Regions from separate parts of the Streptomyces sp. NPDC005423 genome, predicted to be linked through region 1. Evidence: riboswitches for the same ligand, from Rfam matches in the RefSeq annotation. Region 1 holds a riboswitch; each other region holds the start of a gene.

Region 1 (4,192 bases):
CGAGGAACTCCTGCGCTACGACGGCCCGGTGGAGCTGGCGACCTGGCGTTTCGCCACCCGGGCGCTCAGTGTCGGCGGCCAGGAGATCGCGGCCGGCGACCCCGTGCTCGTCGTGCTGGCCGCAGCGGACCGGGATCCGGAGCGGTTCGCCGATCCCGAGGTGCTGGATCTCGGGCGGCGTGACAATCAACACCTCGGGTACGGGCACGGCATCCACTACTGCCTCGGGGCCCCGCTCGCCCGGCTGGAGGGCCGGACCGCGCTCGCCACCCTTCTCACCCGGCTCCCGGATCTCCGACTCGCGGTGGAACCAGCCGATTTGCGTTGGCGTGGAGGACTCATCATGCGCGGATTGCGCACCTTGCCCGTGGAATTCACACCGGTGCCGTAATGGCCGTACGGGGGAATTCGGCCATGGGGGCTCAACCTCGCCCCACCAGGGTAAAGCTGACACTTCCTCATGTCTGTGATCTTCACGTGATCCGCGCGGCATTAACTTGTGACAGGTGTTCGGCTGTGGATACGTTCATCTATCAACGCGGCGCCTCATAACAACGGCCGCGCGGTTCATCGCTGTCGCATGAAAGGCTTCCGCATGCTCTCCGGGAACGGTCGTCACCGACGCCCCCGTCAGGCTCCGGCACTCATCGTCGCGGCCGGCGTGACCGGCTCGGCCATCGCGATCCCCCTCCTCGCGGCCAGCGCCGCGAACGCGGCCGACGGCACCACCTGGGACAAGGTGGCCAACTGCGAGAGCGGCGGCTCGTGGAGTGCCAACAGCGGCAACGGCTACTACGGCGGCCTCCAGGTCTCCCAGGACGACTGGGCGAAGTACGGCGGCCTGGAGTACGCGCCGAGCGCCGACCTCGCCAGCCGTTCCCAGCAGATAGCCGTGGCCGAGAAGATCCTCGACGCCAAGGGCACCTCCGCGTGGACGACGTGCTCGCTGCTCTCCGGCCTCACCACCTCCTCCGGCTCCACGAGCGTCGACACCGGGGTGGCGAGCGACTCCCCGTCGGCCACGGCGACCGGTTCGTCCGACGCGGGGGACTCCTCGGACTCGTCCGACTCGTCGGACGCCGCCGGCTCCGCCGGCCTGTCGGACTCCTCGGGTCCCGCCGACTCGGGTACGTCCGACGCCGGTTCGGCGACTCCTTCGCCGTCCGTCACGGACAAATCCACCGGTACCGCCCACGCCGGTACGTCGGGCGGAACTGACAAGTCGTCCGGTTCCGGCACGAGCGGCGCCCGGAGCTCCCACGGTGAGCCCACGGCCTCGCCCAGCGTCAGCTACCCGGGCAACTCCGTGCAGCCCGCCGCGAAGTCGAGCCTCGTCGACACCGGCTCGCTCGGCACCGTGACCAAGAACGCTGCGACCAAGTCCGCTACGACCAAGAGCGCGACGACCGACGGCGTGGCGTCCGGCGGCAGCGCGGCCCACACCGACGCGGTCACCGGCGGCGGGCGGCACCGGGGGGCGAGCGAGGAGACGTACACGGTCCGGGCGGGCGACACCCTCGGCTCCATCGCCGACTCCCTTGGCCTCACCGGCGGATGGCGCGCGCTCTATGCCGCGAACGAGGAGGCGATAGGCGCCGACCCGGCCCGTATCGTCGCCGGTCAGACACTGGACGTCAGTGCCGAAACGGTCGCAAAGTAGCGGGAGTTGACGTCACGCTTCGCCTCGAATGTCCGCTTTGGGGAAAGTGTGGGATGAGTCTCAGAAGCCCTGATCGTCTTTGAAATTCTCACGATCGCATGTCTACGGTCAGGACCGCTCGTCACCACGGGCCCCGTCAGCCGCAACGCCGAATCCTGCCAGCGGCCGTCCGGGAACAGTCGTCGCGTCAAGCGCCGTAGGCAGGAGCGGGGGACCCAAGGTAGGCGCCGGGCCCGGGAGTCGAGAGACGAACGGAACCGGCTAGGGGTGAAGCCGTGCCTCGTACGAGAGATGTACGAGTCGCGGCCGGGCAACTCACACGGCCCGAACCCGACAGCTCACCTCGCAGGCGTCGGTGAGGGGATCTTCCATGCTGTTTTCCAGCAAGGCCAAGCACCGTCGTCCGTCCAAGGCCACCCGGGTCGCCACGCTCGCCGGCGTCACCGGTGTCGCCATCGCCGCCCCGCTGATGGCGGTCGGCAACGCCTCCGCGGCCACCGCCTCGGAGTGGGACACCGTCGCCCAGTGCGAGGCCGGCGGCAACTGGTCCATCAACACCGGCAACGGCTACTACGGCGGCCTGCAGTTCTCCGCCTCCACCTGGGCCGCCTACGGTGGCACCGCCTACGCCTCCACCGCGGACCGGGCGTCCAAGTCCGAGCAGATCGCCGTGGGCGAGAAGGTCCTCGCCGCGCAGGGCAAGGGTGCCTGGCCGACCTGCGGCACCGGCCTCTCGGGCGCCTCCTCCAGCGGCTCCGGCTCTTCCTCGAACTCGTCGTCGGGCTCCTCGAACTCGGCGGGCTCGTCCGGCTCCTCGGGCTCCTCCAACGCGTCGAGCGGCACCACCGAGCGTTCCGCCGGCACGTCGACGGCCTCCCGCTCCGCCGAGCGCCCGGTCGCCAAGAAGACCGTCACCACCCCGACTGGCAAGAAGGTCGAGAAGGGCGACGGCGAGTACAAGGTCGTCAAGGGCGACAGCCTCAGCTCCATCGCCGCGAAGCACAAGGTGAAGGGCGGCTGGCAGCAGCTGTTCAAGCTGAACAAGGACATCGTCGACAACGCCGACGTCATCTACCCGGGCCAGCAGCTGCACCTGAAGTGACATCCGGCTCGTAGTCGAACCACAGCGCCCTCATATCCGTGGTCCCCATAGTGGAGACCTCGTGAGGGCCACCCCCCGCCCCCACGGGCTCCCCGCTCCGGTGCGTGTTCCCCGTACGCACCGGAGCGGGGTTTTTTCTGGGCGGCCCGAGTGCCGCCGCACACGGCCCCTCTTTGTTCCGTTCGGAAACAATTTGCCCTCGGTTTCTGTCCAGGGGGCGGTCGGGCGGATGGCCGATCGCCCGGAGCCGGTTAGGCTCGTCTCGCAGAGCCGCTGCGGTCCTGCTCACCGCGTCACATCCCATAAGGAGATGCTCGTGCCGTCCATCGACGTCGTCGTAGCCCGGGAAATCCTGGACTCCCGAGGTAATCCCACGGTCGAGGTCGAGGTCGGCCTCGACGACGGCAGCACGGGTCGTGCCGCCGTTCCCTCCGGCGCCTCCACGGGCGCCTTCGAGGCCATCGAGCTGCGTGACGGTGACCCCAACCGTTACCAGGGCAAGGGCGTGGAGAAGGCCGTCCTCGCCGTCATCGAGCAGATCGGCCCGGAGCTGGTCGGCTACGACGCCACCGAGCAGCGCCTGATCGACCAGGCGATGTTCGACCTGGACGCCACCGACAACAAGGGCTCGCTCGGCGCCAACGCCATCCTCGGCGTCTCTCTCGCCGTCGCGCACGCCGCCTCCGAGGCCAGCGACCTCCCGCTCTTCCGCTACCTGGGCGGCCCGAACGCGCACCTGCTGCCCGTTCCGATGATGAACATCCTCAACGGCGGCTCGCACGCCGACTCCAACGTGGACATCCAGGAGTTCATGATCGCCCCGATCGGCGCGGAGTCCTTCTCCGAGGCGCTGCGCTGGGGCGCCGAGGTCTACCACACCCTCAAGTCCGTCCTGAAGACCAAGGGCCTCTCCACCGGCCTCGGCGACGAGGGCGGCTTCGCCCCGAACCTGGAGTCCAACCGCGCCGCGCTCGACCTCATCCTGGAGGCCGTCAAGCAGGCCGGCTACATCCCGGGCGAGCAGATCGCCCTCGCGCTCGACGTCGCCGCCTCCGAGTTCTACAAGGACGGCAAGTACCAGTTCGAGGGCAAGGAGCGCTCCGCCGCCGAGATGACGGAGTACTACGAGGAGCTGGTGGCGGCCTACCCGCTCGTCTCCATCGAGGACCCGCTCTTCGAGGACGACTGGGCCGGCTGGAAGGTCCTCACCGACCGCCTCGGCGAGAAGGTGCAGATCGTCGGCGACGACCTCTTCGTCACCAACCCCGAGCGGCTGGCCCGCGGCATCGAGGAGGGCACCGCCAACGCCCTGCTCGTCAAGGTCAACCAGATCGGTTCGCTGACCGAGACGCTGGACGCCGTCGAACTGGCCCAGCGCAGCGGCTACAAGTGCATGATGTCCCACCGCTCCGGCGAGACCGAGGACGTCA
Region 2 (4,192 bases), on a different contig from region 1:
TCGCGCTGTCCGGGCTCGTCATCCTGGCGCTGGTGCGGCAGCAGACCGGGACCGAGGGGTTCCTGGTCGGGCTCGGTCTCGCCGTGCTGCCCGTACCGGTGTTGACGGTGGCGTTCCGCTGGCTGGACCGGGTCGAACCGGCGCCCTGGCGCACCCACCTCTTCGCCTTCGCCTGGGGCGCGTGCGCGGCGGCGCTGATAGCGATCGTCGCCAACAGCTTCGCCACCCGGTGGATAGCGGCCGCGACCGCGGACCCCTCCGGCGCGGACACCCTCGGCTCGACGCTGATAGCGCCGGTCGTCGAGGAGTCCGCGAAGGCCGCCGCCGTACTCCTCGTCTTCCTCTTCCGCAGACGGGACTTCACCGGCATCGTCGACGGGGCGGTGACGGCCGGGGTCACCGCCACCGGCTTCGCGTTCACCGAGAACATCCTCTACCTCGGCACCGCCTTCGGCACCGACCAGCTGACCGGCGACCGCGGTATCACCTCCGTCACGGCGGCGACCTTCTTCGTCCGGATCGTCATGTCCCCGTTCGCGCACCCCCTGTTCACCGTGCTGACGGGCATCGGCTTCGGTGTCGCGGCCCTGTCGCCGGGGCACCGGCCCGTCCGGCGGGCCCTGCCGCCGCTGGCCGGGCTGCTGCTCGCGATGGGCATGCACGCGGTCTGGAACGGCTCCTCCACCTTCGGCCAGTACGGCTTCTTCGCGGTCTACGGCGCCTTGATGGTTCCCGCGTTCGGGCTGCTGACCTGGCTCGTCGTCTGGACCCGGCAGCGTGAGCTGAGGACCGTCCGCGAGGAGCTTCCGGCGTATGTCGTCGCGGGCTGGCTCACGCCGGTCGAACCCTTCGTCCTCGGGTCGATGAGGGCCAGGCGGCTGGCCCGGGAGTACGCCAGGCACCACCTCGGCAGGCCGGCGGCCCGCTCGGTCGCCCGTTACGAGACGTACGCGACCTCCTTGGCGTTGCTGCGCCACCGGGGGCGGCGGGGCCGCGCCGACGCCGAATTCGCCGTACGGGAGAGGGAGTTGCTGCACGAGCTGGCGCTGCGCCGGGAGGTGGCCCGGCCCGCGCTGGAGTACGCGGCGCGGATGACGGCCCCGCCGGTACCGGTGTCGGTGCCGCCCTGGCCCGTCCCCGGGACGTACGGGTACCCGGGGACGCCGTACCCCGCCTACAACCCCTACCGGCCTTAGGCACGGCGGGAGTTGTGCGCGCCTACCGCCGGGCGGGGCTCAGGGGTTGAGACCCTTGCCGCGCAGCCAGGTCATCGGATCGCTGGCGGTGCTGCTGCCGTTGAGGTGCACTTCGAGGTGGAGGTGCGGCCCGGTCACGTTGCCGGTGGCGCCGACCCGTCCGATCACGTCACCGGTGCCGACCTTCTGTCCGACGCTCACGCTGATCGACGACTGGTGGCAGAACCAGAGTTCGGTGCCGTCGTCGAGGGTGATGATCGTGCGGTAGCCGTACGACCCGGCCCAGCCCGCCTCGGTGACGGTGCCGCTGTGGATCGCCTTGATCAGGGTGCCGGTGGGCGCGGCGAAGTCGAGGCCCGTGTGGTAGCCGGAGGCCCACATGGTGCCGGCTTGCCCGAAGGTGCCGGTGAGGGTGTAGGAGACGACCGGCAGCTGGTACTGCTTGGCCAGTTCGGCGAGGTGCGCGGCCTCGGCCTTCTTCTTGGCGGCCGCCTCCGCCGCCTGCTTCGCGCCGGCGGCCTTCTTCGCGGCCGCCTGCTCCGCCTTCGCCGCCGCGTCGTCGGCCTGCTGGGCGACGGCGGCCTCCACGGTCGCCTGCGACGTGCCGTCGAGCTGCACCTGCTGGGCGTCGGCCTGCGCCATGATCCGGTTGCGCAGTGCCTCGCCGGCGTCGGAGGCGCCGTCCGCGGTGTCGGCGCTCGTCACACCGACGCTGCTGAGCGCGTCCGCCGAGCCCTTGGGCGTCGCCGCCGGGGCGTCGTGCAGCAGGGAGCCCACGGAGGGCAGGTCGGGCAGGGAGATCGAGACCGGCGGCTTGCCGGTGTGGGCGCTGGCCATTCCGCCCGCGCCGACGGCGGCGATGACGCCGACGCCGAGGACGGTGGAGCTGCGGGCCAGCCCGCCGCCGCGCTGCCGGCCGACGCGATGCCGGCCGCGGTGGGGGCGGAGGGTCTCCGCGCTGGGATTCCACTCCTCCCAGGGGCCCTCGTCGGGACGGTGACCGCCGTAGACGAGCGGGGCTTCCGGGGCAGGCCGGTCTGACGCCACCTGGGCGTGCTCCTTCCTTCCTTCTCGCCTACCGGGTTAGCTGACGGGTTCGGAGCAGGAAGGTCTCCTACGCGCGTCAACCAGCCGTGCTGCCACGGCTGTCGACGTGCGATTCACCCCAAGGTGGTGGTTCCCCGGTTCCCTCGCGGGATTCGGCGCGTGCGCGCGGAGCCGTCTCTGGTGACGGCTGTAACGACCGCGCTGCGTTATCAAACGTTAATAGACCGGTGGTGGGTATTCCAAGCTGTTCCGCTTGATCATTAACGGTTCTTGGCGCGGACGTACGGCCCATGACCGGTGCAAATCGGGCGAGTTGGCCTCACCTCACGATCACAGTCTCCATTGACGGTCTGTCAGTTGTTACTCGGAACGGGGCCGCCCGCTCACTGCGGGTGACGACGGTCAGGGCCGGCGTACGGCGAGGAGGGCCATGTCGTCGGCCGTGCCGCCCCCGGAGTGCCTGCGCACCTCTTTGGCGAGGGTGCCGAGCAGGCTTCCCGGGTCTTGGAAGACCCTTCCGGCGAGCCGCGTCTCGGGGTCGTAGAAGGTGCCGCGGGCGTCCCGGGCCTCGGAGAGTCCGTCGGTGTGGAGGAGCAGCAGCGCCCCGCCCGGGAACGCGAACTCCTCGACGCGGTCGGGCCAGGTGCCCAGCTCGCCCATGCCGAGCGGCGGCGAGGATCCGGACCGGCACAGGACGCGCAGCACGCCGTCCCCGTGCAGCAGCAGGGGCGGCGGGTGGCCGCGGTTGACGATCCGGACGACGCCGTCGGCGTGCGGGAGTTCGGCCAGTACGGCGGTGGTGAACCCCTCGAAGGCGTCGAGCCCTTCACGCCGGGTGCCCTCGCGCGCCAGCGCCCGCTCCAGCCGCTGCGCGACCGCCTCCAGGGTGGTTTCCTGCTCGGCCGCCTCCCGGAACGCCCCGATGACCACGGCCACGGCAGCGACCGCGCCCATGCCCTTGCCCCGTACGTCCCCCACGACCAGCCGTACGCCGTGTGCGGTGTCCTGGACGGCGTAGAGGTCGCCGCCGATGGAGGCGTCCTCCTGGGCGGCCTCGTAGCGGGCGGCGATGTCGAACCCGCCGATCCGCCCGGCGGGTTCGGGCAGCACCGCGCGCTGGGCCGCCTCGGCGATCTCGCGTGCGGAGGCCAGCTGCTCGTAGCCGCGGCGCACCAGGAGGTTGATCAGGACGGCGAGCGCGGCGACGGTTCCCACGGTGACCAACTCGGTGATCGCGGCGGCGTGCAGCACGATACCGAGGCCGAGATGGGTGGCGAGCACGACGAGGACGGACGCCAGGCCGGTGAGCAGGGTGCCGCGCCGCGAGTACAGCGGGGCGGCGACCAGCGGGGCCGCGGTGAAGAGCGGGCCGGCCGTGAACTGGGTCGGGGTGAAGTAGTCGTAGAACGCCCCGGCGACCAGCAGCAGCACGGGGAGGGAACGGACGAACGTGCGGGTGTACGAGATCCGCCGCCCCTCGGCCGCGCCCTGCGGTACGGGTGCCTGGGCGGCACCGAGGCCGGGGCCGGGGGTGGGGGCGGGGGCGGGATCGAGGTCGAGGTCGCGGGCGGGATCGCTGGGTGGACGTCCGGCGGTTCGCGCGTACGGCCCCTCCTGCTCCACGCCTCCAGGTTTCCCGTAGCCGGAACGGAAGGCGAGCCGAGTGACCCAACAGGGGGAGAAACACTTGGGGCCGGAATCCGTTTCCGGATTCCGGCCCCAAGTCTTGAGTAGCGGGGACAGGATTTGAACCTGCGACCTCTGGGTTATGAGCCCAGCGAGCTACCGAGCTGCTCCACCCCGCGTCGTTGTGTCTCAAGCATACGTCATCCGCGGGGCGTGAATGACCACGTGCGCCGGGCGGCTGTCAGTCGGCGGGGTTTCCGGCGTGGGTGAGGGTCTCCCAGGAGACGAAGAGGTCGTCGGTGCCGGACGGCCGGGTCTGCTCG
Region 3 (4,192 bases), on a different contig from region 1:
CGACCTGGCGCTGACCATCCTCGGCGGCGGCGAGTCCTCCCGCCTCTACAACCGACTGGTACGGCGCGACCGTACGGCGGTTGCGGCCGGCTTCGGCCTGCTGCGACTGGCCGGGGCGCCCTCCCTGGGGTGGCTGGACGTCAAGACGTCCGGTGACGTCGAGGTGCCCGTCATCGAGACGGCCATCGACGAGGAACTCGCCCGGTTCGCCGAGGAGGGCCCCACGGCCGAGGAAATGGAGCGCGCGCAGGCCCAGTTGGAGCGCGAGTGGCTGGACCGGCTGGGCACGGTCGCCGGCCGCGCGGACGAACTGTGCCGCTACGCCGTCCTGTTCGGCGACCCACAGCTCGCCCTGACCGCCGTACAGCGGGTCCTCGACGTGACCGTCGAGGAGGTCCAGGAGGTCGCCAAGGCGCGCCTGCGTCCCGACAACCGCGCGGTGCTCGTCTACGAGCCGCTCGCCCCCGGGGCCGGCGAGACGGAAGCCGCCGCCACCGACGAGAACGAGGAGGCGGCCAAGTGACCGAGCTCGCCGCGATGGAGTTCCACCCGCAGCCCCAGGCGGGCGAGGCCAGGCCGTGGGCGTTCCCGGCCCCGGAGCGGGGGACGCTCGGCAACGGCCTGACCGTGCTGCGCTGCCACCGCCCCGGCCAGCAGGTCGTCGCCGTGGAGGTCCTCCTCGACGCACCCCTGGACGCCGAGCCGGCCGGCCTGGACGGTGTCGCCACGATCACCGCCCGGGCCTTCTCCGAGGGCACGGACAAGCACTCCGCCGAGGAGTTCGCGGCCGAACTGGAGCGCTCCGGCGCCACCCTCGACGCGCACGCCGACCACCCCGGGCTGCGCCTCAGCCTTGAGGTGCCCGCCTCGCGTCTGGCCAAGGGGCTGGGGCTGCTGTCCGACGCCCTCCGGGCGCCCGCCTTCGCCGACAGCGAGATCGAGCGGCTGGTCCGCAACCGCCTGGACGAGATCCCGCACGAGACGGCCAACCCGTCCCGCCGGGCCGCCAAGGAACTCTCCAAGCAGCTGTTCCCGGCGGCGGCGCGCATGTCCCGCCCGCGCCAGGGCACCGAGGAGACCGTCCAGAAGATCGACTCGGCCTCTGTACGCGCCTTCTACGACCGGCACGTGCGGCCCGCGACGGCCACCGTGGTCGTCGTCGGCGACCTCACGGACATCGACCTGGACGGGCTGCTCGCCGACACCCTGGGTGCCTGGACGGGCTCCTCGGCCGAGCCGCGGCCGGTGTCGCCGGTGACCGCGGACGACAGCGGCCGGGTCGTCATCGTGGACCGTCCCGGCGCCGTCCAGACGCAGTTGCTGATCGGCCGCATCGGACCCGACCGGCACGACCGCCTCTGGCCCGCCCAGGTGCTCGGCACGTACTGCCTGGGCGGCACCCTGACCTCCCGTCTGGACCGTGTCCTGCGGGAGGAGAAGGGATACACCTACGGGGTGCGGGCGTTCGGCCAGGTACTGCGCTCGGCACCCGACGGCACGGGTGCCGCGATGCTCGCCATCAGCGGCTCCGTGGACACCCCGAACACTGGTCCCGCCCTGGCCGACCTGTGGACCGTGCTGCGCAAGCTGGCGGCGGAGGGGCTCACCGACACCGAGCGCGATGTCGCCGTGCAGAACCTCGTCGGAGTGGCGCCCCTCAAGTACGAGACCGCCGCGGCCGTGGCGAGCACCCTGGCCGACCAGGTCGAGCAGCACCTCCCGGACGACTACCAGGCAACGCTGTACCGGCAGTTGGCCGCCACCGGCACCGTGGAGGCCACCGCCGCCGTCGTGAGCGCGTTCCCGGTGGACCGGCTGGTGACGGTCCTGGTCGGCGACGCGGCGAGCATCAAAGAGCCCGTCGAGGCGCTCGGTATCGGCGAAGTCGCCGTCGTCTCCGCGGAGTAGCGGCACGCGCGCGGGGGGACCCGGGCGACGAAAGCGTCACCCGGGTCCCCTGATGTCCGAATTGAGGGGGAGTCGCCTGTCTGCCCTGTGGCGTGCGCTACAAAAAGCGTGATCCGTTTGGGAATGGAAAGTGGCCCCGCTTAGCGTCTGTCCGGCTGTCCGTCAGGCACCGCGCCGCGTCCGCGGCACCGGACAGTCATCGCCGAGTCCCCGTACGGCGCGAGCCAGGGGAGCCGGGGACCCATGTCAACAGTCCCTGGGGTGAATCGGACGCCCGCGCGTGCCGCGAGGGGGTCCGTAGGAGACCTTCCTGCTCCGAACCCGTCAGCTAACCCGGTAGGCGAGAAGGAAGGAAAGGACCAGCCACTACATGGCGTTCACCCGCGCCACCGGGAAGCACCGCCGTCCGAGCCGGACGCACCGCACCACCACCCGGGCGATGGGCGTCGCGGCCCTCGCCACCACCGGCGTCGTCGGCACGCTGGCCGCCCCGGCCCTCGCCGCGGAGTCCTCGGTCGAGCAGACCGCCCTCACCCCGGTCGTCTCCATCGGCGACTCCCTCGCCGAGAAGATCGACGCCCAGGCCGCCGCCCAGCAGCAGGCCGCAGCGGAGAAGAAGGCCGAGGCGGAGGCCCGCGCCCGCGCCGCCGAGCAGGCCAAGGAGGAGCGCGCGGCCAAGGAGCGCGCCGCCCGCGCCGCCGAGCGCAAGCGACTCAACACCTTCGTCACGCCGGTCGCCGGCTCGTACGTCTCCACGGGCTACGAGACCGGCGGTTCCCTGTGGTCCTCCGGCACCCACACCGGCATCGACTTCCACGCCGCGACCGGCACCAGCGTCCGCGCGGTGGGCTACGGCACCGTCGTCGAGGCCGGCTGGGGCGGCGCCTACGGCGACAACGTCGTCATCAGGATGAACGACGGCACCTACACCCAGTACGGCCACCTGTCGTCCATCGGCGTCTCGGTGGGTCAGCGGGTCACCACCGGTCAGCAGATCGGCCTCTCCGGGGCGACCGGCAACGCGACCGGCCCGCACCTCCACTTCGAGGCCCGGACGACCGCCGAGTACGGCTCGGACATCGACCCCGTCGCCTACCTCCGCTCGCACGGCGTCACCGTCTGACCCGCGCCCTTCCCGAAGCCCCGGCCGCTCCGGCCGGGGCTTTCGGCCTTTCCGGAGCCCCGCTGTCCAAAAAATATCCATGGATTCCGGTCCCCCGTCGGAAATTCCGTCCCGCTGCAATAGAGTCACGGAACACACGTCAATCGTCGACGTTTCACGGGGATTAAGACGGAGGTCGGTCATGCGTATTCCGGCGCATTCGGTATGCACCGCGATCCGGGACGACATCGTCGCCGGTGTCTACGAGCGCGGCGGCCGGCTCACCGAGGAACTCCTCGCGCGCCGCTACGGCGTCTCGCGGGTTCCCGTCCGGGAGGCCCTGCGCACGCTGGAGGCCGAGGGCTTCGTGGTGACCCGGCGGCACGCGGGCGCGTGCGTTGCCGAACCGACCGACCAGGAGGCCGCCGACCTGCTGGAGATGCGCATGCTGCTGGAGCCGCTCGGCGCCTCCAGGGCGGCCCAGCGCCGTACCGAGGCCCACCTCAAGGTGTTGCGCGGCCTCGTCAGGCTGGGCCAGGAGCGCGCCAGGAGGGGCAGCAGCGAGGATCTGCGCTCCTTGGGCGGCTGGTTCCACGAGACGCTCGCCCAGGCCTCCGGCAGCCAGTCCCTGACCTCGGTGCTGACGCAGCTGCGGCACAAGATCGCGTGGATGTACGCGGTGGAGGCGCCGGTCAGCCCGGTGGAGTCCTGGGCGGAGCACGGCGCCATCGTGGACGCCGTGGCGCGAGGTGACGCCGAGCGGGCCCGCGCGATCACGGCGCTGCACACCGAGCGCGTGAGCTCCGCGCACCGGCTGCGCTTTCCCGGCGCCGCCGAGCGCGCGGACCGTGTGAGGGCTTCGCAACATGCCGTAAACATGTCCGGCCTCCGGCATTAACACGGGCACCGTATACAAAGAAGAGATAATCGGCGGAGGCGTATTTCCGCTGCCCGTATTACCGTGCGCGGGAATTTCACGCCCGCGTGCGCTCCGCATATTCGTGGCCTTTGTTCCGGGCGGTGTGAAAGGCGACAAAAACGGCTGAGCCGCGCCGCCCGTAAAAGGGCCGCGCGGCTCAGCCGTACGGATGCCGTGGGTGCTCAGACGGTTTCGGGAAGCTCTTCGAGTCCCTCGGCGACCAGCTTCGCCAGCCGGTCGAGAGCGGCGTCCGCGCCCTCCGC

The links. Region 1 has a riboswitch for cyclic di-AMP ahead of ABZT12_RS15820 (transglycosylase family protein). Riboswitches for the same ligand answer to the same signal wherever they lie in the genome.
Region 2: it holds a riboswitch for cyclic di-AMP, as region 1 does, so the genes downstream of both, ABZT12_RS03750 (M23 family metallopeptidase) here and ABZT12_RS15820 (transglycosylase family protein) in region 1, are expected to answer to the same signal.
Region 3: it holds a riboswitch for cyclic di-AMP, as region 1 does, so the genes downstream of both, ABZT12_RS30110 (M23 family metallopeptidase) here and ABZT12_RS15820 (transglycosylase family protein) in region 1, are expected to answer to the same signal.

Annotation. Positions count from the first base shown of each region.
Region 1 is NZ_JBEXET010000012.1:87,493-91,684, forward strand. Features, by position in the region: gene ABZT12_RS15810 (cytochrome P450) at 1-391, shown strand, start outside; gene ABZT12_RS15815 (transglycosylase family protein) at 596-1,660, shown strand; cyclic di-AMP (ydaO/yuaA leader) riboswitch at 1,843-2,027, shown strand; gene ABZT12_RS15820 (transglycosylase family protein) at 2,031-2,762, shown strand; gene eno (phosphopyruvate hydratase) at 3,073-4,192, shown strand, end outside.
Region 2 is NZ_JBEXET010000001.1:792,724-796,915, reverse strand. Features, by position in the region: gene ABZT12_RS03755 (PrsW family intramembrane metalloprotease) at 1-1,196, shown strand, start outside; gene ABZT12_RS03750 (M23 family metallopeptidase) at 1,236-2,243, opposite strand; cyclic di-AMP (ydaO/yuaA leader) riboswitch at 2,254-2,411, opposite strand; gene ABZT12_RS03745 (PP2C family protein-serine/threonine phosphatase) at 2,646-3,866, opposite strand; tRNA gene ABZT12_RS03740 (tRNA-Met) at 3,975-4,048, opposite strand; gene ABZT12_RS03735 (alginate lyase family protein) at 4,111-4,192, opposite strand, start outside.
Region 3 is NZ_JBEXET010000038.1:22,523-26,714, forward strand. Features, by position in the region: gene ABZT12_RS30100 (pitrilysin family protein) at 1-523, shown strand, start outside; gene ABZT12_RS30105 (pitrilysin family protein) at 520-1,908, shown strand; cyclic di-AMP (ydaO/yuaA leader) riboswitch at 2,099-2,265, shown strand; gene ABZT12_RS30110 (M23 family metallopeptidase) at 2,279-3,031, shown strand; gene ABZT12_RS30115 (GntR family transcriptional regulator) at 3,213-3,908, shown strand; gene ABZT12_RS30120 (HPr family phosphocarrier protein) at 4,112-4,192, opposite strand, start outside.